Regions from separate parts of the Stenotrophomonas sp. 115C5 genome, predicted to be linked through region 2. Evidence: riboswitches for the same ligand, from Rfam matches in the RefSeq annotation. Region 2 holds a riboswitch; the other holds the start of a gene.
What was found. A riboswitch is a leader RNA that binds a small molecule or an ion and turns the genes downstream of it on or off. The one in region 2 is predicted to bind glycine.
Positions count from the first base shown of each region.

Region 1: another riboswitch for glycine. It lies ahead of gcvP (aminomethyl-transferring glycine dehydrogenase); the one in region 2 lies ahead of AC13FN_RS12665 (trimeric intracellular cation channel family protein).

Region 1 covers NZ_JBSPUQ010000011.1:101,777-116,053, reverse strand. Annotated here, with positions in the region: gene AC13FN_RS14130 (M2 family metallopeptidase) at 1-748, shown strand, start outside; gene AC13FN_RS14125 (hypothetical protein) at 870-1,262, opposite strand; partial or broken gene AC13FN_RS14120 (siderophore-interacting protein) at 1,340-2,236, opposite strand; gene AC13FN_RS14115 (multidrug effflux MFS transporter) at 2,377-3,603, opposite strand; glycine riboswitch at 3,903-4,004, shown strand; gene gcvP (aminomethyl-transferring glycine dehydrogenase) at 4,066-6,933, shown strand; gene AC13FN_RS14105 (VOC family protein) at 7,026-7,436, opposite strand; gene AC13FN_RS14100 (amino acid permease) at 7,582-8,949, opposite strand; gene AC13FN_RS14095 (AraC family transcriptional regulator) at 9,032-9,754, opposite strand; gene AC13FN_RS14090 (catalase) at 9,869-11,959, shown strand; gene AC13FN_RS14085 (hypothetical protein) at 11,982-12,470, shown strand; gene AC13FN_RS14080 (methyl-accepting chemotaxis protein) at 12,610-14,277, opposite strand, start outside.
Region 2 covers NZ_JBSPUQ010000009.1:90,094-104,370, forward strand. Annotated here, with positions in the region: gene sppA (signal peptide peptidase SppA) at 1-1,842, opposite strand, end outside; gene AC13FN_RS12620 (MATE family efflux transporter) at 1,958-3,322, opposite strand; gene AC13FN_RS12625 (DUF3106 domain-containing protein) at 3,559-4,143, opposite strand; gene AC13FN_RS12630 (hypothetical protein) at 4,136-5,140, opposite strand; gene AC13FN_RS12635 (primosomal protein N') at 5,553-7,730, shown strand; gene AC13FN_RS12640 (glutathione S-transferase family protein) at 7,822-8,442, opposite strand; gene AC13FN_RS12645 (NYN domain-containing protein) at 8,557-9,336, opposite strand; gene AC13FN_RS12650 (NAD(P)/FAD-dependent oxidoreductase) at 9,460-10,740, shown strand; gene AC13FN_RS12655 (nuclear transport factor 2 family protein) at 10,823-11,254, opposite strand; gene AC13FN_RS12660 (GIY-YIG nuclease family protein) at 11,399-11,674, opposite strand; glycine riboswitch at 11,715-11,804, shown strand; glycine riboswitch at 11,818-11,921, shown strand; gene AC13FN_RS12665 (trimeric intracellular cation channel family protein) at 12,006-12,623, shown strand; gene AC13FN_RS12670 (3-deoxy-7-phosphoheptulonate synthase) at 13,814-14,277, opposite strand, start outside.

The sequences.
Region 1 (14,277 bases), on a different contig from region 2:
AGAGAACTTCACCACCATCTACCACGAGCTGGGCCACATCTATTACGACCTGGCCTACAACCCGCTGCCGCCGCTGTTCCAGGGCGGTGCCAACGATGGCTTCCATGAAGCGATCGGCGACACCATCGTGCTGGCGATGACGCCGAAGTACCTCAGTTCGATCGGGCTGGTCGACGCGCCGACCGAGAGCCGCGAGGCAGTCATCAACAACCAGATGCGCATGGCGCTGTCGGGCGTGTCGTTCCTGCCGTTCGGGCTGATGATCGACCGCTGGCGCTGGGGCGTGTTCGATGGTTCGATCACCGCGGACAACTACAACAAGGCCTGGTGGGACCTGAAGGCCAAGTACCAGGGCGTGGCACCGGCCACCACCCGTGGCGAGGAATTCTTCGACCCGGGTGCCAAGTACCACGTGCCGGGCAACACCCCGTACACCCGCTACTTCCTGGCGCGCATCCTGCAGTTCCAGTTCTACAAGGGCCTGTGCGATGCCGCCGGCTTCAAGGGCCCGCTGCACGAGTGCACCTTCTACGGCAACAAGGAAGCGGGGCAGAAGTACTGGGCGATGCTGAGCAAGGGTGCCAGCCAGCCGTGGCAGGCCACGCTGAAGGAACTGACCGGCTCGGACAAGCTCGATGCCGGCCCGATGATCGAGTACTTCAGCCCGGTCAATGCCTGGTTGAAGCAGCAGAACGAAGGCCAGATGTGCGGCTGGCAGGCCAGCGCGGCACCGGCAGCAGCGAAATGAAAGAAGGGGCGGGTCCGCGAGGATCCGCCCCTTTTGATCCGGTAGCGCCGGGCCATGCCCGGCGGCTTTTCATCACACCGCTGCGCTCGCCGGGCATGGCCCGGCGCTACCGCGATGACGATCAGTTGCTCTTCTTCGCCGCCAGCTGTGCGGCCAGCGCGGCCTTGAATTCCTCGAAGGTCTGACCCTTCTCGTTGGCTTCGGCCTGCGCCGCATCGCGCAGCGCATCCGAATAGATCAAGCGCACCGGCGTGCCCTGCCGTTCGTGCAGTTCACCGGCCTGCATGATCAGCGCCAGCACCTGGGCCGCACTTTCGCTCTGGCCGGCGATGCGGCCATCCATGCCCAGCACCCATTCGCCATCGCGACGGACGACGCCGGCCAGCAGCGTGCGCTGGGTGTCGCGCAGTTCGGCGTGCGGCTCGACGGGCGAGGCGGTGGCGGCGGCCTTGTTGGCAGCCTGCTGTTCCTGGCGACGGCGCTGGTCGCGGCGGGATTTGGAAGAGGTCGACATCGGTGGGGCTTGCATTGCGGGGGCGCAAGGATAACCCACGCCCCCTGCGTGCTGGTTCACACCGGTACGGCGTCGGCTCAGTCCAGCACCCGCCCCTGCCGCCAGTAGCCCATGAAGGTGATCGCGCGGCGATCCAGGCCGCAGTCCTTCACCAGATACCGGCGGATCGCCATCACCGCGCCGGCCTCGCCCGCCACCTAGGCATACATCGCGCCGTCTGCGCTGGCGTCAGCTTGCTCCCACAGGATCTGCGCATCGACGTCGATGTCGTCCAGTTCGGCGCCCTCGGCCACGGCCGGGGCTGCCGCCAGCCGCGCCTGCACGGCCTGCAGCAACTGCTGCCCATGGGCCTGTTGCCCGCGTGGCAACCACACCAGTTCGGCCGTGGCCGGTGCCTTCAATGGCACCGCATCCCCCGCTTGGGCGATCTCCAGCAGGGCCAGCGTGCGCGGCGGATCGGCCAGCCCGGCCAGTTCCTCGAGGATGCCGGCCACTGCCGGCAATGCCGTCTCATCGGCCACCAGCAGCACCTGACCCACCCCGGCTGGCGGCTTCCATTCCCAGCCCTCGCTGCTGTCCGCACAGTCAGCGTCGGGGGCCAGCAGCACCACGCGGTCGCCCGGCCGTGCGTGCGTGGCCCAGCGCGAGGCCGGTCCGGTCTCGCCATGCAGCACGAAGTCGACGTCGACCTCGCAGTCGCCGGCGCGCAGTTGGCGGAGGGTAAAAGTGCGCATCGGCGGCCGCGCGTCATCGGGCAGTGCGCGGTAACGGGCGTACCAGTCTTCGCCGCTGGGCACGTCCGGCGCGTCCTGGCCGGGCAAGGGGAAGAACACCTTGATGCGTTGGTCCGGGCCTTCGGTCTTCATGCGCGCCACGTCGGCGCCGGTGAACACCATGCGGTCCAGGGAAGGAGAAAGAACGCGGCGCTCCTTCAGCGCCACCTCGAACAGGCGGTAGGTCTGCTGCGCAGCCATGGGATACCTCATGCGACGACATCGGGATGGCTGGCTGTCGTGCATCCACGAACCGGCTTGCTGGAAACCCCAGCCTAGTCCCTGCTCGCAGCGTCGCAAGGGGGCGCCGCGTGATGCTGTGCCCTACCCCTGCGCGACGCTCAAAGCGTCGTGCCGGCTGCCTCTGCTGCGCGCTCGCGCTGGTGCTCCCAGTACCAGAACACGAAGCCGGCCGCGAAGAAGGCCGCCTGCCCCAGTGCCAGATGCAGCGGGCTGTCGTGCAGCAGTGGCGATACCACGCCCGCCACCACGGTGCTGATCATCAGCTGCACGAAGGCCTGCAGCGACGAGGCCAGGCCGCGCTGCAGCGGATACATGTCCAGCACCGCCAGCGCCAGGATCGGGAAGATCAGCGCCATGCCCATGCCGCCGAGGAAGATCGGCATCACCGCCCACGGCAGCGCGAACTGCGGCGCCAGGCTGACATAGCCGATGTTCAACACGGCAGAGACCGCACACAAGGTAAAGCCCAGGGCCACCTGCCGCGTCGGTGTGCTGTGCCCGGCCATGCGCCCGGACAGGAACGAACCGGTGGTCATGCCGCCGATGGTGGGAATGAACAGCCAGGCAAAGCCGCCTTCACCCAGATGCAGGTGCTGCATCACGATGGCCGGCGCCGAGGAGATGTACAGGAAGATGCCGCCGAAGCCGATGCTGCCGGCCAGCGCCAGGCGCAGGAAACGCGGGTTGAAGCCGATGCGCACGTAGTCGCGCATCAACGTGCGTGGCGACAGTGCAACCCGTGCCTGCGCCGGATGGGTTTCCGGCAGGAAGCGCGCAGTGGCCGCCAGCAGCACCAGCGCGAATACCACCAGGAACCAGAAGATCAGCGGCCAGCCGGCACCACTGAGCAGGATCCAGCCGCCGATGATCGGCGCGATGGCCGGGGCGATGCCGAACAGCATCGACACCTGGCTCATCAGCCGCTGCGCGTCGTGGCCGTGGTACAGATCGCGGATCACCGCGCGACCGACGATCATGCCGACACCGGCAGACAGGCCCTGCAGCGCGCGGAACGCCAGCAGCGTGGTCAGGTCGGTGGACAACGCGCAGCCCACCGAGGCGCCGACGAAGATCACCAGGCCGCCGAGGATCACCCGCTTGCGCCCCCACGCATCGGACAGCGGGCCGTGGGCCAGGCTCATCAGGCCGTAGAACAGCAGGTAGACGCTGATGGTCTGCTGCACCGCCACCTCGTCCACCGCCAGGCGCTGGGCCAGCTGCGGAAACGCAGGAAAGATGGTGTCGATCGAGAACGGACCGAACATGGCCAGACCAGCGAGCAACAGGGCCATGCGGCGGGTGGAAGGAGCAACAGCGGCGGTCATCGGGCAAGCGTCCGGCAGGGCCATGCGTGACACGCACGGCGGGCGCCGATCCCCTGCAGCAGGGACGGCGCCAGATGAATACGAGAATCCGACCATCATAGGTGGGGAATGCGTGCGACGCCATGCACGGGTGCACAGAACGCACGCCCGGGCCATCGGCCATTCAGGCGTGTGAGGCCGCTGCGGGCCACCGTCGGGCGCCGGCAAGAGGCTATAATCGGCGGGCAACACGGTGGGAGAAGCAGGTCACCGCTGCCGAAGGCGCAACGCCCGTAATCGCTCAGGCCCGATACCACCCGTAACAGAACTCTGGAGAGACCGGTTCGATCCGGCGCCGAAGGGGCACGAAGCTGCGGTTTCCGCGCTTTTAAACTCTCAGGCAAAAGGACAGAGGGGCGCCCGCAGACCGCCGACCGGCGGCTTGTGCCCGTGCGTGTGCCCTTTCCTGACGGATCCTTCGCCATGTCCCAGAACACCCCTTCCCTGCGTGAGCTCGAGCACCATTCGGCGTTCGTCGAGCGCCACATCGGCCCCAACGATGCCGAGATCGCGCAGATGCTCGGCGTCATCGGCCACGCATCGCTGGATGCGATGACCGATGCCATCGTCCCGGCCAAGATCAAGTCGCCGGCACCGCTGGCACTGCCGGAGTCGATCACCGAAGTGCAGGCGCTGGCGAAGATCCGCGCGATCGCCGACAAGAACACCGTGCTGCGCAGCTTCATCGGCCAGGGCTACTACGGTACCCACACGCCGAACGTGATCCTGCGCAACATTCTGGAAAACCCCGCCTGGTACACCGCCTACACTCCGTACCAGGCGGAAATCTCGCAGGGCCGCATGGAAGCGCTGATCAACTTCCAGACCCTGTGCGCCGACCTGACCGGCATGGAAATCGCCAACGCCTCGCTGCTGGACGAAGCCACTGCCGCTGCTGAAGCGATGACCCTGGCCAAGCGCTCGGCCAAGTCGAAGTCGGACACCTTCTTCGTGCACGACGCCGTGCACCCGCAGACACTGGAACTGCTGCGCACGCGCGCCGAGCCGATGGGCATCGTGCTGCGCGTGGGCACCCCGGCCGAAGCGCTGGAAGCGGAAGCCTTCGGCCTGCTGCTGCAGTACCCGGATACCTTCGGCCAGGTCGGCGACTACAAGGCGCTGGTCGATGCCGTGCACGCGCGCGGCGGCCTGGTGGCCGTGGCCACCGACCTGCTGGCCCTGACCCTGCTGGCCGCCCCGGGCGAATGGGGTGCGGACATCGTGGTCGGCAACAGCCAGCGTTTCGGCGTGCCGTTCGGTTTCGGTGGCCCGCATGCGGCGTTCATGGCCTGCCGTGACGCCTACAAGCGTTCGATGCCGGGCCGCCTGATCGGTGTCTCGATCGACGCACAGGGCAACCCGGCCTACCGCCTGACCCTGCAGACCCGCGAACAGCATATCCGCCGCGAGAAGGCCACCTCCAACATCTGTACCGCACAGGTGCTGCTGGCAGTGATGGCCTCGATGTACGCCGTCTACCACGGTCCGGAAGGCCTGACCCGCATCGCCCGCCGCACCCATCGCCTGGCCGCGATCCTGGCCAGCGCGCTGCGTACCGCCGGTGTGCAGGTCGGTGCCGACTTCTTCGACACGCTGCACGTGACCGGTGTCGACGCCGACGCGATCCATGCCAAGGCCCGTGCTGCCGGCTACAACCTGCGTGCGATCGACAGCAGCTCGGTGGGCATCAGCCTGGACGAGACCACCACCCGCGCCGACATCGTCGCCGTCGGCGCGCTGTTCGGTGCCAGCGTTGATGTGGACGCACTGGATGCCAGCACCGCCGACGCGCTGCCGGCCGGCCTGCTGCGCCAGTCCGCGTTCCTGACCCACCCGGTGTTCAACACCCACCACAGCGAGCACGAGCTGCTGCGCTACCTGCGTTCGCTGGCCGACAAGGACCTGGCGATGGACCGCACGATGATCCCGCTGGGCTCGTGCACCATGAAGCTCAACGCCACCGCCGAAATGATTCCGGTGACCTGGCCGGAGTTCTCGCAGATCCACCCGCTGGTGCCGGCCGAGCAGGCGCTGGGCTACAAGGAACTGATCGATTCGCTGGAAGCGATGCTGGTCGAGTGCACCGGCTACGACGCCGTCAGCCTGCAGCCGAACTCCGGTGCGCAGGGCGAGTACGCCGGCCTGCTGGCGATCCGCGCCTACCACCGCTCGCGCGGCGAAGATCACCGTGACATCTGCCTGATTCCGGATTCGGCGCACGGCACCAACCCGGCCTCGGCACAGATGTGCGGCATGAAGGTCGTGGTAACCAAGACCGATGCCAACGGCAACGTCGACGTCGAGGACATCCGCCTCAACGCCGAGAAATACAGCGACCGCCTGGCCGCGATCATGATGACCTACCCGTCCACGCATGGCGTGTTCGAGGAAGAAGTCGTGGAGATCTGCGAGATCATCCACAAGCACGGCGGCCAGGTGTACACCGACGGTGCCAACATGAACGCCCTGGTCGGCGTGGCCAAGCCGGGCAAGTGGGGTTCGGACGTTTCGCACCTGAACCTGCACAAGACCTTCTGCATCCCGCACGGCGGCGGCGGCCCGGGCGTTGGCCCGTGTGCGGTCAAGTCGCACCTTGCCCCGTTCCTGCCGGGCAAGCTGGGTGACAACGGTCCGGTCGGCATGGTCAGCGCCGCCAGCTTCGGCAGCGCCTCGATCCTGCCGATCAGCTGGATGTACATCGCGATGATGGGCACCGAAGGCCTGCGCAAGGCCACCCAGGTCGCGCAGCTCAACGCCAACTACATCGCCAAGCGCCTGGCCCCGCACTTCAAGACCCTGTACACCGGCCGCAACGGCCTGGTGGCACACGAGTGCATCCTGGACGTGCGCCCGCTGGAGAAGACCAGCGGCATCGGCGCCGAGGACGTGGCCAAGCGCCTGATCGACTTCGGCTTCCACGCCCCGACCCTGAGCTTCCCGGTGGCCGGCACGCTGATGGTCGAACCGACCGAAAGCGAATCGCTGCACGAGCTGGATCGCTTCATCGACGCGATGATCCAGATCCGCGAGGAGATCACCGCGATCGAAGACGGACGCCTGGACCGCGAAGACAACCCGCTGAAGAACGCACCGCACACCGCCACCGCGGTGACCGCCAGCGAATGGACCCACGCCTACCCGCGTGAACTGGCTGCGTTCCCGCTGCCCAGCCTGAAGCTGCAGAAGTACTGGCCGCCGGTGGCACGCGTGGACAACGTGTACGGCGACAAGAACGTGATGTGCGCCTGCATCCCGGTCGATGCCTACAAGGATGATGAAGTCGAGGCTTGATTCCTCGCTGCATCGGTAAAGAGAACGGCCCGCGCAAGCGGGCCGTTTTCATGAGGGTGTGTGGACCAGGGTCCACACCCACAAACATCCGATCACGGGTCCGGCATCTGCCCCAGGCTCAACTGCCACGACACGCCGAAGCGGTCCTGCACCCAGCCGTAGCGGTTGCTGAAGTCATAGTCGCCCACCGGCATCAACCAGTGCCCACCCTCGCCCAGCACGCGCGCCGCGCGCTCGAACTGCTCGGCACCGGAGCACTCGACGAACAGCGAGATCGACGGGCTGAAGGTGAAGTCGTGCACGTCCAGGCTGTCGAAGCACAGGTAGTGGGTGCCGCCCAGCAGGAAGATGGCCTGGCGGACCTGCCCAGGCACGCCGGCACCGGCGCCATCCGGATGGCGCTGCATTGCCAGCAGGCGGAAATCGGCGAAGGCCTCGGCGTACATGGCCAGCGCGGCCTCAGCCTGGCCGGTGAACATCAGGAAGGGACGGCTGCGCAGCATGCGGTACTCCTGGTCGACGGGCCGCTGACGGCCCACGGGATCAGGATGGCACGGCGGATGTATGCCTGCTGTAGAGCCGAGCCCATGCTCGGCTGGCGGCCGCGCGAACAGCAGCCGACCGCAGGCGCGCGTCAGCGCCCGACGATCAGGCCTCGCGCATGCGCCGCGCGATGGCGCTGCCAGCGGCGATCGTGGCGGTCAGCGCCACCATCGACAGGAACTGCAGGCGGGTGTGCGACTCGCTCAGCAGCAGGCCGAAGATCAGTGCCAGGATCGCCAGCGCGCAGCAGGTCAGCCACGGGAAGCCGGCCATGCGGAATGGCAGGCGGGTACCCAGGCGATCCGCCCGGCGGCGCAGCACCAGCTGCGAGACCAGCGACAGCGTCCACACCAGCAGGCAGGTGGAACCGACGATGTTCAGCAGCACCGGCAGCACCCGGTCCGGGAACAGCAGTTCCATCACGGTGGCGGCGAAGCCGAACAGCACGCTGGCGAGAACGGCGATCACCGGCACCTGGCGCGGGTCGGTCCAACCCAGCACGGCCGGTGCTTCACGACGCTGCGCCAGCGAATACATCATGCGCGAGGCGCCGTAGAGGTTGGCATTGAGCGCCGACAGCAGCGCGATCACCGCGATCAGGGTGATGGCGGTGCCGGCACCCGGAATACGGGCGATATCCAGCACGGCGGCGAACGGCGACTTCAGCGCCTCGCTGGTCCACGGCACCACGGCGATGATCACGCTCAGCGAGCCGATGTAGAACACCAGGATGCGCCAGGCCACAGTGCGGATGGCACGGGCAATGCTGCGTTCCGGGTCTTCGGTCTCCGCCGCCGCAACGGCCACGATCTCGGTACCACCGAAGGCGAACACCACCACCAGCAGTGCAGCGCCAATACCCGCCAGGCCCTTCGGTGCGAAGCCGCCGTGTTCGGTGAAGTTGCTCAGGCCCGGCGAGGTCACCTGCGGCAGCCAGCCCATCAGCAGCGCCACGCCGATGGCGATGAAGGCCAGGATCGCCGCGACCTTGAGGATGGCGAACCAGAATTCGAACTCGCCGAAGTTCTTCACCCCGAGCAGGTTGATTGCGGTGAAGAACAGCATGAAGGCCAACGCTGCCATCGGTACCGGCACCGCAGGCCAGACCGTGGCCAGCAACCCGGCCGCGCCCACCGCCTCGGCAGCGATCACGATCACCAGCTGCACCCACCACAACCAGCCGACCGTGGCGCCGGCGGTGGCGCCCATGGCATCGGCGGCGTACACCGAGAACGCGCCGCTGGTCGGTTTGGCCGCCGCCATCTCGCCCAGTGCGTTCATCACGATGATCACCAGCGCGCCGGCCACCAGGTACGACACCAGAACCGCCGGACCGGCCGCCTGCACACCCACGCCCGAGCCGAGGAACAGGCCGGCGCCGATGGCGCTGCCCAGGCCCATCATGATCAGCTGGCGGGGCTTGAGCGAATGCCCGAGGCGGGACGGCGAAGCGGTCGGAATCGAGTTGGGCATCGGCGGGGCTGGCGGCGGGCTACAGGGGCGACACCTTACCCTGTCCCATGCCTGCGGGGATAGGCACAGCGCAGCAGGCGGCTCAGGCCAGCGCGGGCTCGCTGACACTGCCGCCGATGCGGGCGCGGTAGGCGCGCGGCGAGAAACCGGTTTCAGCCTTGAACTTGCGGGTAAAGGCGCTCTGGTCGCTGAAACCGCAGGCCTGGCCGATGCAGGCGATGCTGTCGTCGCCGTGCAGCAGGTGCATGGCCATCTGGATCCGCAGCCGGGTCAGCACCTGCTGCGGGGTCATCTGGAACACCTTGCGGAAGCTACGCTCCAGCTTGGACAGCGAAAAGCCGGTGATGTCCAGCAGGGTCTGCATGCGCACGTTCTCGGCGTAGTGCGCATTGAGGTGGGCCAGGGCCAACCGCAGCTGCTCGTACTGGGTACCCAGGCTGTCCTTCTGGCCGAGGTCGCGGGAAATGCCGATCAGGCCCTCGATGGCCCCATCGACCACCAGTGGGCGCTTGCAGGTCAGGCACCAGCCCGGTTCGCGGTTGGCGAACAGGTGCAGCTCCATCAGGTTCTCGATCACCTCGCCGGACAGCACGCGGGCGTCCTGATCGCCGTAGTCCGCACTGAGCCCGGTCGGGTAGATCTCGGCCGCGGTACGCCCGATCACGTCCTTGCGCGCACGCAGGCCCAGCCGCCGCAGCATGGTCTGGTTGACGTGGGTGTAACGCCCCTGGCGGTCCTTGATGAAGAACAGCACATCCGGGATGGCGTCGAACAGGGCTTCGATGTCGGCGGGCTCGACTCGCATGGGGCAAGCATACCCGAGCCTGCTTTTGCCTGTACGTTCACCTCTGCCGGACCTCGGTTTAACGGGGCTGGTTCCAGTGTCGTGGTTCCTTCTGATGATCCGGAGCCAACGTCAATGGCCGCCAGCAAGCCGACCGGCAAGCGCGCAACCGCCCCTGCCGAAAACCACCGCCGGGGCGACGGCGATGAACTGCACCAGCAGGCCGGGGGCACCCATCCGGTGATGACCACCGATCAGGGCATCCCGGTGGCGGACAACCAGAACTCCCTGCGGCAGGGGCCCCGAGGGCCCACGCTGCTGGAGGACTTCATCCTGCGCGAGAAGATCACCCACTTCGATCACGAACGCATTCCCGAGCGCATCGTGCACGCACGTGGCAGCGCAGCACACGGCCACTTCGAGCTGACCCGGTCACTGGCCGCCCATACCCGCGCGCGCATCCTGACCGAGGTAGGCGTCAAGACGCCCGTGTTCACCCGTTTCTCGACGGTAGCCGGCGGCGCGGGCTCGGTGGATACCCCCCGCGACGTGCGCGGCTTCGCGGTCAAGTTCTATACCAAGGAGGGCAACTGGGATCTGGTTGGCAACAACATTCCGGTGTTCTTCATCCAGGACGCCATGAAATTCCCGGACCTGGTGCACGCAGTGAAGATGGAACCGGACCGTGCGTTTCCGCAGGCCGCCACGGCCCACGACACCTTCTGGGATTTCATCTCGCTCATGCCCGAGTCGATGCACATGATCATGTGGGCGATGAGCGACCGCGCCATACCGCGTTCGCTGCGGATGATCGAAGGCTTCGGTGTGCACAGCTTCCGCCTGCTGAACGAGGCGGGAGAGTCGACCTTCGTCAAGTTCCACTGGCGGCCCAAGCTGGGTATCCAGTCCACGGTCTGGGACGAAGCGTTGAAACTGCAGTCGGCCGACAATGACTTCCATCGCCGCGACCTGTTCGAGGCCATCCAGCGCGGCGACTTTCCCGAATGGGAACTGGGAGTGCAGCTGTTTACGGAAGAAGAGGCCGACGCATTCCCGTTCGATCATCTGGACCCGACCAAGATCATTCCCGAATCGCTGGTGCCGTTGCAGGTCATCGGGCGCATGGTGCTGGACCGCTGGCCGGACAACTTCTTCGCCGAGACCGAGCAGGCGGCTTTCTGCCCGGCCAACGTGCCACCGGGCATCGACTTCAGCAACGACCCGCTGCTGCAGGGGCGCCTGTTCTCCTATCTGGACACCCAGCTGCTGCGCCTGGGCGGCCCGAACTTCCACCAGATCCCGGTGAATGCGCCCAAGTGCCCGTTTGCCAATCATCAGCGCGACGGCCACATGCAGATGCAGGTGCCCAAGGGCCGGGTGGCCTACGATCCCAGTTCGCTGCAGGAGGGCACCCCGCGCGAGACGCCTGCCGGATTCCGCAGCCATGCCAGCGCCGACGATGGCCGCAAGGGCCGCACCCGCGCGGAGAGTTTCGCCGACCACTACAGCCAGGCACGCATGTTCTTCCGTAGCCTTGAGAAGCCGGAACAGGCGCATCTGGCATCGGCACTCGTGTTCGAATTGTCCAAGGTGGAAACACTCAAGGTGCGGGTGCGTACCGTCAGCCACCTGCGCAACATCGACGAATCACTGGCGCAGCGCGTAGCTGATGGGCTCGCGTTGCCTGCACTGCCCGACCCCGCGCCGACCGCCACGCCGGTGCAGGACATGCCTGCCGCTCCCGAGGTGCGCGTGATCGGGCGCAACAAGCCCACCCTGCAAGGGCGCAGCATCGGCATCCTGTTTGATGAGGGCTCCGACGCGCGCGTGATGGCCAGCCTGAGCAAAGCGGCCCGGAAGGCGGGTGCAGACGTGAAGCTGGTCGCGCCCAAAGTAGGCGGCGCCACGCTGAGCGATGGGGCGATGCAGGCGGCGGATGGGCAACTGGCGGGCACGCCATCGGCTGTGTTCGATGCGGTGGCCGTGGTGCTCAGCCCGGAAGCCGCGAAGGCCTTGTCGAAAGAGAGTGCAGCCGTCGAATTCGTCAGCCAGGCGTGGGCGCACCTGAAGGCCATCGCCAGCGACGCAGGCGGCCAGACGCTGCTGAAGGCGGCGCGGGTCGGCAACGATGCCGGCATCGTCGAAGCGGAAGACGCCAAGGCCTTCCTGGCGGCGGCCGCCACCCGCCAATGGGCGCGTGAACCGAAGCTGCGCCTGCTGGCCTGACTACTACGACAGGAGATCCGTCATGCCCCGTGGTGACAAATCCGCATATACCGAGAAACAGAAGCGCCAGGCCGAGCACATCGAGGAAAGCGAACGTGATCGCGGCGCGAGTGAAGGCACCGCCGAGCGCATTGCCTGGGCCACCGTGAACAAGCAGGACGGTGGCGGCAAACGTAGCGGCAGTGCCCGCAAGGGCGCGAAGAAGGCGACCAGCAAGAAGGCTGCCAAGAAGGCGCCTGCCAGGAAGTCGGCCACAAAGAAGGCCACGACCAAGGCGACGGCAGCGAAGAAGGCACCTGCGAAGAAGGCGGTGGCGAAGAAGGCACCGGCTCGCAAGACCGCGACAAAGAAGGCCACAAAGAAGACGGCGAAGAAGGCTGCGGCCAGGAAGACGGGTACGGCCGCCTCGCGGAGCGCCGCCGCAAAGAAGGCAGCCAAGACGCGGGCCGCGAAGAAGACCGTGCGCAAGGCGGCGGCGAAGAAAGCTGCGCGTACGCGTGCGCGCGCCTGAAGCGTCGGTCAGGGGGGGGGGCGTCCTCATCCATGCGGCAACTTCGGCTGCGTCAGCACGGCCTTCAGCAGTAGACGGGCTCCTTCCAGCGAAATACGGCCGCTCAAGGCGGCCGTATTCCTGTCGCTGCACTGCCCGCTCAGGCTGCGCGACGGGGCACAGCAGAGACCGCCGCGCCTTCCACCTTGAATACCGCCGCCGACGTGGTCAGCGCATGCGCCTGTTCTTCCAGCGCGCGGCTCGCGGCAGTGGCTTCTTCCACAAGCGCGGCGTTCTGCTGGGTCACCTGGTCCATCTGCACCACCACCTGGTTGACCTGCTCGATGCCGGCGGCCTGTTCCTTGCTGGCCGCTGCTATGTCGCTCATCAGCTGGGTGGTGCGCGAGCTGGCCTGGGCCACGCGCGCGATCGCGGCCTCCGATTCAACGGTCACCGCCAGGCCACTCTTCACCTTGGCGGCAGCGTCTTCGATCAGCTCCTTGATCTCCTTGGCGGCGACACCGGCGCGTTGCGCGAGCGTGCGCACTTCGCTGGCGACCACGGCAAAACCACGGCCCTGTTCACCTGCACGCGCGGCTTCCACTGCAGCATTCAACGCCAGGATGTTGGTCTGGAACGCGATGCCGTCAATCACCGTGGAGATTTCCGAGATGCGTGCCGAGGACTGATCGATCTCACCCATCACCGACGCCATCTGCGCCATCGCCTGCTCGGTCTCGCGCACGGCGGCACCGGCCGCATGCGCTTCACTGTCGGCCTGGCGCGCCAGCTCGGCGTTCTGGCGCACGGTGGAGGTCAGTTCCTCCATCGACGCAGCCGCTTCTTCCAGGTTGGCGGCCTGCTGCTCGGTGCGGCGCGACAGGTCGTTGTTGCCGGCAGCCAGTTCCTGCGCTGCGTTGTTGATGCTGTCAGCGGCCACCTGGATACCGCGCACGATGCCGGTCAGCTGCGCGGTGGTGGTGTTGGCGTCGTCGCGCATGCGGGCGAATACGCCGTCGTACTCGCCATCCATGCGTGCGGTCAGGTCGCCGTGCGAGATCGCGCGCAGCACGTCGGAGACATCGGCGATGCTGGCCTGCGAACTGGCCATCATGCCGTTGAGGTGCTCGACCATCGCCTTGAACTGGAACTGGAACGCAGCGGCATCGCCACGCATGCTGAAATCACCGGCGCGCGCGGCGCGGGCCAGTTCATCGATCTGCGCGTTGATTGCCATCAGGCTCTGCTTCACTGCCGCCAGGGTGCGGGTCAGCGTGCCCTTCTCGCCCGGGTAATCCGGCAGATCACGGCTGAGGTCGCCGATGGCGTAGCGCTGCATCACCTCGGCCATCAGCAGCTCCACCTGCACGTGCGATTCGACCAGGCTGTTGGTGGCCTGCACCATGCGCCCGAAGTCACCGGGGAACGCCGTGACGTCCATGCGATAGCGGATCGCGCCAGCCTCATGCTGCTCTGCCATCTGCAGCTGTGCGCCGATCGCCGCCTGCACACTCTGGCGCACACTGGCCATCGCTTCGCCCAGCTGGGTCAGTTCATCGCGGCCACCAAGACGAAACTCCTGGTCCAACTGTCCCTTGGACAGGCGTTCGGCCAGGTTCACCGCGCGGGCCAGCGGGCCGGTCAGGCTGCGGCCGATCATCACCGAGGCACCGATGCCCACCAGCAGCGCGACGCCGCCCAGCACCAGCAGCTGCAGCAGGCTGCGCTCGCCCAGGCGGATCGCCTCGGCGGCCGCATCGCGGCTTTCCTTCTCTTCGAAGTCCACGCCGTCGGACAACGCCTTGTTCCAGCCATTGGCCGCTTCCTG
Region 2 (14,277 bases):
CAGCTGCGTATCCACTTCCGGCATCGTGCGCGCCAGCACCATCCGCGCCATGCCCGAGTCGGACAGCATCCAGGCACCGGCACGGCTGCCGGCGAAACCGCTGACGAACTGCGCGAACGGCGTTGCCGCCTTCTCGATGTAGCGCACGCGATAGGCATCGGCCTTGCCCAGCTTGGCGCGGCTGGCGGCATCGGCCACGGCATCCTTCAGGCCACCGAAGGCATCGACCAGACCACGTTCCTTTGCCTGCGCACCGCTCCACACGCGGCCACGCGCCACTTCGTCGACGGCCTCGACCGGCTTCTTGCGGGCGTCGGCGACGCGACCGGTGAAGTCGGCGTAACCCTTGTTGATCACCGACTGGATGACCTGGCCCACAGCCGGCTCCATCGGGCGGGTGACATCGAACGCACCGGCGAAACGGGTGGTGCCGACACCATCGGTGTGCACGCCGATCTTGTCCAGCGCGCGGCTGAAGTTCGGCACCATGCCGAAGATGCCGATCGAACCGGTGATGGTCGACGGATCGGCATAGATGCGATCGGCGTTCATGCTGATCCAGTAGCCACCGGAGGCGGCCAGGTCGCCCATCGACACCACCACCGGCTTGCCGGCGGCCTGCAGGGCCACCACTTCACGGCGGATCTGCTCGGAGGCGAACACTTCACCACCCGGCGAATTGACACGCAGCACCACGGACTTCACGTTCTCATCGTCACGCGCGGCACGCAGCAGCGCCGAGGTCGATTCGCCACCGATGCGGCCGGCCGGGAGATCGCCGCCGCTGATTTCACCGGCGGCCACCACCACCGCCACCTGCGGACGGTTGTCGACCGGGTTGCGGCGCGCATCGAGCTGGCCCAGGTAGGTGCCGAAGTCGACGTTGCGGAAACCACCGTCGGCATCTTCGTCGGCCACGCCACGCTCGATCATCAGATCCTCGAATTCCTCGCGGGTCTTCAGTGAGGTCACCAGCTTCTGCTGCAGGGCGAACTTGGCCAGGTCACCACCGGCAGCGGCGATGCCTTCCGGCAGCGTGTCGATGCCGGCGGCCAGCTGTGCCGGGTCCAGGCGACGCGCCTTGGCGATGTCGCCCAAGTAGCGCTGCCACACGTCGTTCATCCAGAACAGGTCGGCTTCCTTGGAGGCCGGCGAGGCGGCGTCGAGCACGTACGGCTCGGCCGCGGACTTGTACTCGCCCACCTTGAACAGGTGCACGTCCACACCCAGCTTGTCCTGCAGGCCGGTGCGGAAATACTGGCGGTAGCGGCCCAGGCCCTCGAGCACCACCGACCCCATCGGGTCCAGGTAGACCTCGTCGGCCTGTGCGGCCAGCAGGTACTGCGACTGGCCCATGCTTTCGCTGTAAGCCACCAGCTGCTTGCCGGATGCACGCAGGTCCTGCAGCGCGGCGGCGACTTCACGCAGCGAGGCGAAGCCCGACGGCTGCAGCTTGTCCAGCTCCAGCACCACGCGCTCGATCTTCTTGTCTTCCTTGGCCGACTCGATCACCCGCAGCAGGTCGCGCAGCTGGATCTCTTCGGCACCGTTGTCGCCCACCGCCTTGGCCAGCGCACGGCTGACCGGATCAGCGCTGAACTGCTCGACCAGGCGGCCTTCCGGCGCGATCACCAGGGTGGTGCGGTCCTGCAGCGATTTGCTGGCACCGGCGCCCATGCCGGCGGCGATGACGAACATCACCAGCAGCAGGAACAGCAGGCCGAAGAACACCAGGTTGAGGATCAACCGGCGGGTGAAGTTCATGACGTCCCACAGCCCGATGAAGAAACTGGCGACGGGGTTGCGACGCGCCGGGGGCAGCGGGGGCACGGGTTGATTCATGGAACGCTCCGGATGGCTTCTTGCCGTGGTGCCAGCATAGCCGGTGCCGCGTGATGCGGCATCGGACACAAGTCAGGGGATCGCCCGCCACGGGTCATCGCGGCGGGCGGGCAAATCAGGACAGTACGGACTGGCCGATGCGCAGGCTGCTGCGGCGCAGGCGCCAGCCCATCAGGATGGCGGCGGCGGTCAGGCCGACGATCAGGCCGATCCACATGCCCTGCGGGCCCATGCCCAGCCCCAGGCCGAGCCCGGCGCCGAGCGGCATGCCCAGGCCCCAGTACGCGAACATGGCGATGAACATCGGCACGCGGGTGTCCTTCAGGCCGCGCAGCGCGCCGGCCGACAGTACCTGGATGCCATCCGGGAACTGGAAGGTGGCCGCGTACAGCAGCAGGGTGGAGGCCAGGCCGGCCACCGCCAGGTCGTTGGTGTAGACACCGACGATGGCATCGTGGCCGAACAGCAGTACCGCCGCCGACAACGTCTGCGTGCCCATGATGATCGCGTAGCCAGCCCACGCCGCACGGCGCACGCCGAAGCCATCGCCACGGCCGACCGCATGGCCGACCCGCACGGTGGTGGCCTCGGCCACGCCCATCGGGATCATGAAGCACAGCTGGGCGACGTTGATCGCGATCTGGTGCGCGGCTGCTTCATTGGCACCGAGGCGGCCGATCAGCAGCGCGGTGACGATGAACAGGCCGCCCTCCATCAGCACGGTGATGCCGATCGGCAGGCCGGTGCGCAGCAGATCCCAGATCGCCTTCCAGCGCGGTCCTTCGAAGTGCGAGAACAGCTGCAGGTGGGCGAAGCGCTTGGTGAACCACAGGTAGGTGGCGAAGGCGATCGCCTGCAGCCACATCATCACCGCCGAGGCGATGCCCAGGCCCTCGGCACCCATTTCCGGGAAGCCCAGCTTGCCGTTGGCCAGCACGTATCCCATCGGCGCCAGCACCAGCAGGCCGCCGAAGCCGAGCAGCATGGTCGGCAACGTCCAGTGCATGCCCTCGCTCAGATAGCGCATGCAGAAATACAGGGTCAGCGCCGGGCCGCCCCAACGCACCGCATGCAGGAACGCGGTCGCCCCCGGCACGATGTCCGGTGCGATGCCGAAGGCCGGCAGCAGCGGCGGCACCACGGTGAGGAAGGTGAACATGATCAGGCCCAGGCCCAGCGCCAGCCACAATGCCTGGCGGAACAGCGGGCCGATCTCCCGCTCGCGGCCAGCGCCATGCAGCTGCGACACCGAGGCGGTGAGCGAGATCAGGGTGCCGATCGGGATCAGCATCGGCAGCCACAACAGCGCCGTGCCGATGGTCACCGCGGCCAGGGTCGCGGTGGCGTGGTGGCCGGCAATGACGTTGTCGACGAAGGAGATCAGACCGGTGGATACATGCCCGAGCACAAGCGGCAGGGCGAGCAGACCGGTGGCGCCGACTTCCTTGCTGAAGCGCGGCGTGGAGGTTGCAGTAGACATAAGGTGCTTGACGCGAACTACGGTTGCGCGCGAAGGGCACAGGCACCGGGTTGCGGCCGGTCATCTTACGCGCGCCGCGCGCGCATTCCCATGACATGGCGTGAATGCTGGGTTCCGGCAGGCCCCGGCATCACGCGTTGCGATCGCGTTACGAACAGAAAAAGGGGACGGAGGGGATTAAGTCGTTTCAAGCCCGACTGTGCCGAATACGACTTAATCCCCTCCGTCCCCTTTGTTTACTGACCCGCCTGGCGCTTGAGCCAGGTGTCGCGCTCGGCGGCCGGCACCGCGAGGAACGCGCTGCGAACCGTGTCGCGCTCCTGCGGCGGCGTGCGCTGCGCGACCAGGGTGAGCTGGGCCAGCTGCGCCGGGCTGAGCTGGCGCAGCACGGCCAGCGCGGCCTCGCGCTGTTGCGGCGGCACAAACCCGAACAGGCCGTGCAGCTTGGGGAACTCCAGCCCCAGCTGCGGGCCCAACCGCCAGCCTTCGCGGAACGCCTGGTCCTGCGCCTGGAACTGCTGGCGCAGGCGCTGCTGCTGGTCGGCTGGCAGTGCATTGAATCGCGCAGCGGCCTGACGGATCCGCTCGCGCTCGCCCTCCGGCAGGGCGCGCCAGGCCGCGTAATCGGCGCGACGCTGGCGCTGCTGCGGGGCGTCAAGCTGGGCGAACGCGGCGGGTGTCGTGCTTGTGGTGGCCGGGGCCGTAGCCGCCGGTGAACTGCCCGGCACTGGCGGCGGCAGCGGCACGTTCAAGGTCTGCGGCGCGGCGGACAGCGACAACGGCAGGGCCAGCAGCAGGCTGGCGAGCAGGGTCTTATTCATCGGCGGCAGCGGTTTCCAGCGTGGCACTGGCCGGCTCGGGCCGGCTCGGCTTGGATTGTGATTCGTCCACCGGCAGCGGGCCGCCAGCAGCGGTCCACGCATACAGATCAGCATCGGCCACCAGCGGATAGTCGCGGTCGGCCAGCATGGTGGCGTCGTCCGTAGCCTGCGCAGGGGTCGCGTCCGGCGTGGCGTTGACCTCGCTTGGCGGCAGTGCTTCCACCGTGACGGGGCCCGCCTCACCCACCACGCCTTCCGGCAGCGGTGCGTCGCTGCCAGACGAATGGCCCTGCCAATAGCGCCAGCCCAGCGCGGCTGCCAACAGCACAACCACGGTCACCAGCAGGATCAATGGACCGCGCCAGCGCGGCTTTGCGTTCGAACGGCGGCGCTTGCCATTGGCAGCCGTGCGATCTTCACGCTGCGGCGCACGCCAGCCGGAGGTTGGGGCTTCATTGTTGGCCGCCGGCGCGGCCGGCTGCTGCAGCTGCTGCAGGCGTTTGGCGGGCAGGTCGCGGATGCGCAACTGCACCTGTTCGGCCAGCTGGCGCCAGGCCGAGGCATCGGGTTGGCCGTGCGCGTCACGCGGGCAGGCCTCGGCCAGCAGGTGCTGGTAGCCGGCTTCATCCTGGTCAAGCACGCGCATGGCGATACCTTCATCCAGACTGCCGCCCACCCGCAGCAACAGCGCCAGGCGCGGCAACGGTCCCATCTCGCCCAGCGCGGCCAGCGGCGGTTCCCACTGGCCGCCCACCGGCTCGCGCAGCGCCTGGCGCTGGCCCAGCAGGGTCCAGAAGCGGGTCGGCCACTGCGCCATCGGCAGGTCACTGGCGACCGCGGCAAAGGCACGCATCACCGCCACCAGGGTCTGCTCGGCACGCGCGGCATCGCCGCACTGCAGCTCAGCCACCACCAGGGCGCGGCGCTCGACGCCACGCAGGAACGCCGACAGCGCGCCGGCCGCGGTCGAGGAAACAGGGGCGGGCACAGCCGTCATCGGTCACTCCAAAGGTCTGGGGGAATGATAGCGGCAGGCAATCGACGCCCGTAGGACTTGCGCCCACGGATACTTCGTGCTGCAGGTTGTGCACAGCACCACGCTCCCGGCGCGGGAAACTGCGGCATGCAGCTGAATTCACTCTGTTTCAGCAATGTTTCACACTTAAGTACTTGATTTTGAATTCCTTTTAAGTATGGCGATTTTTTGACCAACCCAAGCGTGAGCTCGTCGCCATCGGCCTCCTGCGTTCCCGTCGACCGGTAACGCACAACGTTATCCACAGAACATGTGGATAAGACTGAATCTCCAATGGACACCGATATTTAGGTGACATTTATGATTCAACGGGCGCCGCTCCGCCGTCTCCCACCCCGCCATTCGCGTGCGCATGGCCCGGTACACTGGCCCGATGCTTTCACCGATTCCGACCCTGCAGGTTGCCCTGCCCGTCCCCCTGCCCCGTCTGTTCGACTACCTGTCGCCGGAGGGCGATGGCCCCACGGTTGCGGTCGGCTGCCGCCTGAAGGTGCCGTTCGGCAACCGCGAGCTGATCGGGGTGGTGGTGGGGCACGGCCAGATCGACGACGGCCAGGGACTGCGCCAGGCGTTGGCCTGGTGCGACCCGCAGCCGCTGCTGCAGGGGGAGCTGTGGCAGAGCCTGCAATGGCTGGCGCGTTACACCCACGCACCGCTGGGCGAAGTACTCAGCACCGCCCTGCCCGGCCCACTGCGCCATGGCGACACCCTGCCTGACACCCATCACTGGGGCTGGCAGCTGACCCCCGAAGGCCATGCCCAGCGCGGGAAGCTGCGCGCCGGCAGCCGCCCGCGACAGTTGGCAGAACTGCTGGCCGAAGCCGTCGTGGACGAGGACGTGCTGGGCGAACGCATGGAGGACTGGCGGACCGCCGCGCGCAGCCTGGCCAAGCGTGCGCTGGCCGAGCGCGTGGCGATGACGGTGGCACCGCAGCATGCGCAGCCGCTGCCCGGCCCCACGCTCAACCCGGACCAGGCCGAGGCCGTGGCCGCGATCAACGCTGCCGAAGGCTTCCAACCCTTCCTGCTGGATGGCGTGACCGGCAGCGGCAAGACCGAGGTCTACCTGCAGGCCATCATCCACTGCCTGGCACAGGGCAGGCAGGCGCTGGTGCTAGTGCCGGAAATCGGCCTGACCCCGCAGACCCTGGCACGCTTCCGCGGCCGCCTCGGCATCGCCGTGCATGCACTGCATTCGGGGTTGAACGACAACGAGCGCGCGCGCGTCTGGGCTGCGGCTTCGCGTGGCGAGGCACGGGTCATCGTCGGCACCCGCTCGGCGGTGTTCACGCCATTGCCGCAGGCCGGGCTGCTGATCATCGACGAGGAACACGACGGCAGCTACAAGCAGCAGGACGGCATCCGCTATCACGCGCGCGATTTCGCTCTGGTGCGCGCCAAGGCACTGGGCATTCCGGTGCTGCTCGGCAGTGCCACCCCTTCGCTGGAAACCCTGCACAACGCCTATGCCGGGCGCTACACCCACCTGCGCCTGAAGCAGCGTGCCGGTGATGCGCGGCCACCGCGCGTGCGCATCCTCGATGTGCGCAAGCGGCCGCTGCACGATGGCCTCTCGGCTGATGTGCTGGCCGGCATCGGCGAGCACCTGCAGCGCGGCCAGCAGGTGCTGGTGTTCAAGAACCGCCGTGGCTACGCGCCGGTGCTGCTGTGCCACGACTGCGGCTGGACCGCACCGTGCAACCGCTGCGATGCACCGATGACCGTGCATGGCGGCGGCCGTCGCCTGCAGTGCCATCACTGTGGCGCGCGGCAACCGGCACCGCTGGCATGCCCCGCGTGCGGCAGCCTGGCGCTGCAACCGCAGGGCATCGGCACCGAGCGCCTGGAAGAACATCTCACCGCCGCCTTCGCCGATTTCCCGGTGGTGCGCATCGACCGCGGCACCACCTCACGCCGCGATGCCCTGGAACAACAGCTGGCGAAACTGAGCGACCAGCCCGGCATCCTGGTCGGCACGCAGATCCTGGCCAAGGGCCACGACCTGCCCAAGCTGACCCTGGTGGTGGTGGTCGGCATCGACGAGGGCCTGTTCTCGGCCGATTTCCGCGCCAGCGAGAAGCTGGCGCAGCAGCTGATCCAGGTGGCGGGCCGTGCGGGCCGTGCACGTGATCCCGGCGAGGTCTGGCTGCAGACCCATCACCCCGGGCACCCGTTGCTGGAAACCCTGGTGAGCGGTGGCTACCACCCGTTCGCGCAGGCCGAGTTGAACCAGCGCCAGGCCGCCGGATTCCCGCCGTTCGCGCATCTGGCGCTGATGCGCGCCGAAGCGCAGCAGGTGGAGCATGCCAATGCATTCCTGCTGGCAGCGCGGCAGCTGCTGGGCGAGCAGAACATAGTGGAGGCGTATGGGCCGATGCCGGCGCCGATGCCACGTCGCGCCGGTTACCAGCGCACGCAGCTGCTGCTTTCGGCACTGCAGCGGCCGCCGTTGCATGGGGTGCTTTCGCAGCTGGTTCCGCAGCTGTATGCGCTGCCGGAAGCACGCAAGGTGCGCTGGTCGCTGGATGTGGATCCGACGGACCTGTATTGATCCGGTCGGTGCTGCCGAGCATGGCTCGGCACTACTGTAGAGCCGAGCCATGCTCGGCTGCTTCTCTTTCCAGGAAAAGACCCGGCCCCGCTTACGTCAGCGGCGACATCACGCCGCGCTGGTAGGCCGGCCGCTCGCGCAGGCGCGCATACCAATCCGCCAGGTGCGGCAGTTCCGGGCGCTGGATCGGCAGTTCGAACCAGGCATAGATCAGCGAGCCCAGCGGGATGTCACCCATCGCGAATTTCTCACCCGACAGCCACGGCTGTTTGGCCAGCGTGGCATCGGCCATCGCCAGGTAGTCACCGGCACGCACGATGGCGGCATTGATGCGCGATTCGTCACGGTCGGCCGGGGCGGTGCGCATGATGCCCCAGATCAGATCGGTGTACAGCGGCGCCATCCGCGAGGTGCTCCAGTCCATCCACTTCTCGGCCTGGGCACGCTCCATCGGGTCTTCGGCGTACAGGGTGCCCAGCGCGTAGCGGGCGCTCAGGTAGCGCACGATGGCGTTCGATTCCCACAGCGGCAGGCCGTGGTCTTCGATCACCGGCACCAGGCTGTTGGGATTCATCGCCTGGTACTCCGGCGTCTGCGTGCCGCCGTGGCTGCCACCGACTTCGATGGATTCATACGGCAGGCCGATCTCCTCGGCGCACCACAGCACCTTGCGGACGTTACTGGAATTGCGGCGGCCCCAGATCTTCAACATGCGGGTTTTTTCCTTGCTGGCAATGCGAGCGGCAACGATACGCCTGATCGGGTGGGGTGTGTGCGCGCCGCATGCCGGATCTGGCATCCGGGCGTTGCCGGCCAGCGGCCGGCACTACCTGTTCTTCTTCGGCAACGCGCGCACGTAGGACGACTTGCCGTCCTTCTTCAGCTCGAACAACCCGATCGCTGCCAGCAGATCACTGAGCTTGCCGTAACCGTAGTTGCGCGGATCGAACGAAGCCTGGTTGCCGATCTGGCTGCCAACCGGCCCCAGATGCGACCAGCCATCCTCGCCCTCGGCCGAGGACACCGCGCGGCGCAGCATCTTCACCAGCCGCGTGTCGCTGCGCATTTCCGCACCGCTCTTGCGCGGCCGCGCATCGTCGTTGGCTACCGGCTCGTTCGAGGCCTGTTCGCTGGAGGCCTGTTCGGTATCCGGCACGCTGGCGTGGGTCTGGCCCAGCGCTTCCAGGTAGGTGAACTTCGAGCACGCGTTGACGAATGGCTCGGGCGTCTTCTTCTCACCGAAGCCATACACCTTCACGCCGTCGGTCAGCAGGCGCATCACCATCGGAGTGAAATCGGCATCACTGGAGACGATGGCGAAACCATCCAGATTGCGCGCGTACAGCAGATCCATGGCGTCGATCACCATCGCCATGTCCGAGGCATTCTTGCCCTTGCTGTAGGCGAACTGCTGGATCGGACGGATCGCGTACTCGTGCAGCACCGCCTCCCAGCCCTTCAACCGCGGACTCTTCCAGTTGCCATAGGCGCGGCGTACGTTGGCCACACCGTAGCGGGCGACTTCGGCCAGGACCTCGTCGATCTTCGAGGCCGGCGCGTTGTCGGCGTCGATCAACAGGGCGATGCGCTTTTCCGGTTCGCTCATGGGCTCCTCACGGGCCGTTGCCTGAACCCGAGTATCGCCGATCCACGCGGGCGCTGACGTGACAGGGGGCCATCATGCGAAGATGCCAGGCGCTTCCCCCAATGCCCCCACTGGAGTGAGTCGATGAGTCGCGAGCGCGTTCCCCACCTGGTTGTTGTCGGCGGCGGTTTTGCCGGCCTCTGGGCCACCCGTGCCCTGGCCCGCGAGCGCATACGCATCACCCTGGTCGACCGCCGCAACCATCACCTGTTCCAGCCGCTGCTGTATCAGGTGGCCACTGCCGGCCTGTCCGCCCCGGATATCGCCGCACCGCTGCGCCACATCCTCGGCCACCAGCGCAATGTGGAAGTGCGGCTGGGCGAAGTGGTGACCATCGACAAGCAGGCCCGGCAGATCCGCATGGCCGATGGCAGCACGCTGGACTACGACAACCTGCTGCTGGCCACCGGCGCCACCCACGCCTACTTCGGCAACGACCAATGGGCCGATGATGCGCCCGGCCTGAAGACGCTGGACGATGCCATCGCGCTGCGCCGCAAGCTGCTGCTGGCCTTCGAGCGCGCCGAGGCAGAACCGGACCCGGCGAAGAAGGCCGCATGGTTGAGCTTCGCCGTGGTTGGCGGTGGACCTACCGGCGTCGAACTGGCCGGCACCCTGGCCGAGATCGCGCGCCATACCCTGCGCAACGAGTTCCGCCACATCGACCCGGCCAGCGCCAAGGTGCGGCTGGTCGAGGCCGGGCCGCGCGTACTGTCCTCGTTCCCGGAAGTGCTTTCGCTGAAGGCGCGCCGGCAGCTGGAAAAGCTGGGCGTGGAAGTGCTGACCGGCACCCCGGTGAGCGACATCGACAGCCAAGGCTTCAAGCTCGGCGATCAGTTCGTGCCCGCGCGCACCGTGGTATGGGCCGCCGGTGTGGCCGCTTCACCGCTGGCGCGCACGCTGGAGGTGCCGCTGGACCGCGCCGGGCGCGTGCAGGTGCAACCCGACCTCACCCTGTCTGGCCACCCGGAACTGTTCGTAGCTGGCGATCTGGCCGTATTGAACCAGGCCAACGGCAAGCCGGTGCCTGGCGTGGCGCCCGCGGCCAAGCAGATGGGCAAGTACGTGGCCGAGGTGATCCGCGCGCGCCTGCACGGCAAGCCCGAACCCGGCCCGTTCAAGTACGCAGACTTCGGCAACCTGGCCACGATCGGCCGCATGGCTGCGATCGTGCATCTGGGCCGGCTGCAGCTGTCCGGTGTGCTGGCGTGGTGGTTCTGGCTGGCCGCGCACGTGTTCTTCCTGATCGGCTTCCGCAACCGCATCGTGGTGCTGCTGAACTGGGCCGTGGCGTACTGGAGCTACCAGCGCAGCGCGCGCATCATCTTCGGTGATGACCAGGACGACCGGCGACCGAAGCGCTAGGAGCGCACGCATGCTCCTGTAGCGCCGAGCCATGCTCGGCTGCACTTCGCGCGGATTGCAGAAGCCGAGCATGGGCTCGGCTCTACGGCGCCTTCGGCTTCGGGTACCACAGCGCATTGACGATGACCCAGCGCTGGTCGAAGCGGCCCATGTGGAAGTAGTCGACGAACCACGGCGTTTCCAGCCGTACCGAGGCCGCGTTGCCGATCACGTCCAGCACCGTGCAGCGGCGGTCCCACTGATCCTTCGGCGTTTTCAGCGCGCCCTGCTTCGTCAGCGCGACCAGTTCTTCCTTCGACATCCGGCGCAGGCCCAGCCGTTCGTCGGGTGTATCGCCGAGTACCGCGCGCTTGGCCAGGTCCGGGTGCAGGGAGCGGGCGACGCGCTGCGGGTCGGCCTCCAGCTGGCCGTCGACGTAATCGTGGCAGGTGGCTTCGATGGCCGCGAGGGTGGCCGGATCGGCGGCGGGGCTCGTTGCTGCGGAGAGAGCGAACAGCAGGGCGGTCGTGGACATCCGGGTCTCCAGCGCTGAGGGCTGGGCGATCATGGCATGGCTGGAAGCGCCCATCCACGCATGGCGTGGATCTACTGTAGAGCCGGGCCCATGCTCGGCTTCACCATCAGGCAGCAGCAACAAAAGCCGAGCGTGGGCTCGACTCTACAGAAGCGCAGGATCCGGTGCCTGCAGCCAGGCCAGCTTGCGTTCGCGCGGCTGCTGCTTGAGCTGCCACTCAGCCCGCGAGGCGGCGGCCCGGTCCGGGTACTCGCGCACGGCCAGCACGCGCAGCGGTGGCCGCGCCCGGGTGTAGCGCGCGCCCTTGCCGGCCTGGTGGGCGGCGAAACGCGCGTCCACGTCGGTGCTGATGCCGGCGTAATAGCTGCCATCCCGGCATTCGAGCAGGTACAGGAACCAGGGGCGGAGGGACGGGGCCATGCCCGGATTATGCCGTGCTGCACTGCAGCGGATATACTGGCGGCCGAATGCAGGAGAGAGGCGCCGCGCTGGCGCCCGCCGAAGGCGCAGGCTCCCATGATCGCTCAGGCCGGTGGGCTGGAATCCCACCAACCATGCATTCGACTCGCCGAGCTGGAGAGAGGTCACCGGGCACGCCCGGGACGATCCGCCGAAGGGGCACGCGGCCTACGCCGCTGAACTCTCAGGCAAAAGGACAGCGGGAGCGGCACCGGTCATCGTCATCCCGTCATTGCGCAGGCAGTGGCGGTAGTCGCGCATGGCCGGCCCCACCGCGCCCGGAGCCTGTCCCATGCTGCTGTCCATCATCTACCTGATTGCCATTTCCGCCGAGGCCATGACTGGCGCACTGTCCGCAGGCCGCCGCCGCATGGACCTGTTCGGTGTGGTCATGATCGCCTGCGTCACCGCCCTCGGCGGCGGATCACTGCGCGACATCCTGCTCGGCCACTATCCGCTGGGCTGGGTGAAGCATCCCGAGTACCTGGGCTTCACCGTATGCGCGGCGCTGATCGCCACCTGGGTCGCACGTTGGATGCACCACTTCCGCCGCACCTTCCTGGTACTCGACGGCCTGGGCCTGATCGCCTTCACCCTGATCGGCTGCTCGATCGCGCGCGAAGCCGGCCATGCGATGCCGATCGTGCTGATCGCCGGCATGCTGACCGGCGCGTTCGGCGGCGTGCTGCGCGACATCCTCTGCAACGAGGTGCCGCTGATCTTCCAGAAGGAGCTGTACGCGATCATCGCGCTGCTGACCGGCGCGGCCTACCTGTTGCTGCTGCACTGGGGCGTGGCCGACGCCACCGCGATCCTGTGCTGCCTCGGCGGCGGCTTCGCGCTGCGCCTGCTGGCGATCCACTACCGCTGGGAAATGCCGAAATTCGTCTATCACGACGAAGTGCATTGAACGATGGCGTGTTCGCCGGGCATGGCCCGGCGCTACAGAAGAGCGGTATCCACGCATGGCGTAGATCTAGAGCACGAACTTCATGGGGCTGCCCCCCCGCGCGTATCCGCTCTGGATAGTCAGCCGACGGATACCGTTGGCGTCCGCATCCCCAATCGCCGTCGGAATCGTCGGCTTCCAGCAACACAGGATCGATCCATTCGCACAAGTAGTCGCTATCAGACCGTCTTTCGAAGCCTAGACAGTTCACTTTGCCCTCCACGTCAATGGAGTTGTGGGTGCTGCCGAGGTAGCTAGCGGTCAGGTGCCCCGCCACTTGTGTGTAGGTGCCGGTCTCGAGGAAGGTCTGAACAGTGATGTTGCCACCTACGGACAGAATCCCATCATTGAGTGAGCACGCGTACAGATGATCGCATTCCAGCTCATCACGCACGAACACCCAACCACCACAGTCGAGATTCCGGGCCCTGAGGCTCCCCAGTACGATCACGCAGAGCGTCTCGCTCAGATCGTTCAGTATCAGCGTGCCGTCTGCGATCAGATCACCATCGACAATCACGCAGTCGGTCTCGCAGTCGGATTTCCAGTCGCCACCTAGCGTTGTCGCAGGCACTACTTTGAATGAAGGCTCGTAGTCATCGGGCGCGGGCTCGGGAGATGCCGCGATCACCGCCCGGGCCTTCAGCGCAGGCCGCAGCAGCCCCTGGTCCCCTTCGCTGCTTTGGATCCTGATTCTTTCATCAAGATCCGCCAGCAGGCGCGCCTTCTCGAGGGACGGCTCAAACCAGTCTTCGATGACAGATACGGCATCTTCAGCGATTCGCCCGCCTTTCAAGCTCACGAGCGCCTTGGCAGCTTCACCGGAAATCGACCGACAAGCTGAATCCAGAAAGTTGTCATCCGGGAAAACACGCATCGGCGGGGTCCAGTCAGGCGAGGAACCCCATCTTCGGCCGAAATCGCAGGAGGACTCCATACAACTCTTCCGAAATCCTGCCGTGTGGCTCGCTGATATCCACGCATGGCGTGGATCTACGTCTCACACCACCCCGGCGATGTACCTGGCGCTGTCGCTCATGCGCAGCGCCAGGCGCATCGCCGGTGCAGATGGGCCGGTCTCCAACTCCGACCGGCCCTGATCGCGGCCGCACCCCCGCAGGCGCTGACCGCCATCCACACACGTGCCGCACTCAAGCGGCTTCGGACACCTTTACGTCGCGACGGGCACGCACGGCCGCGGCCAGTCGCTCCAGCACCGTCACGGTGGTGTCCCAGTCGATGCAGCCGTCGGTGATGCTCTGCCCGTAGACCAGCGGCTGGCCTTCCACCAGTTCCTGGCGGCCACCGATCAGATGGCTCTCGATCATCACGCCAACGATGCGCTGTTCGCCGTCTTCCAGCTGAACGGCGATGTCGTCGATTACCTTCGGCTGGTTCTCCGGATTCTTCAGGCTGTTGGCATGGCTGGCGTCGATCATCAGGCGCGCCGGCAGCTTGGCCTTGGCCAGCACCTGGCAGGCCTCGGCAACACTGCCTGCGTCGTAGTTCGGCTGCTTGCCGCCGCGCAGGATCACATGGCAATCCGGGTTGCCGGTGGTCGACACGATGGCGGTGCCGCCCTGCTTGGTGACCGACAGGAAGTGATGCGGATTGG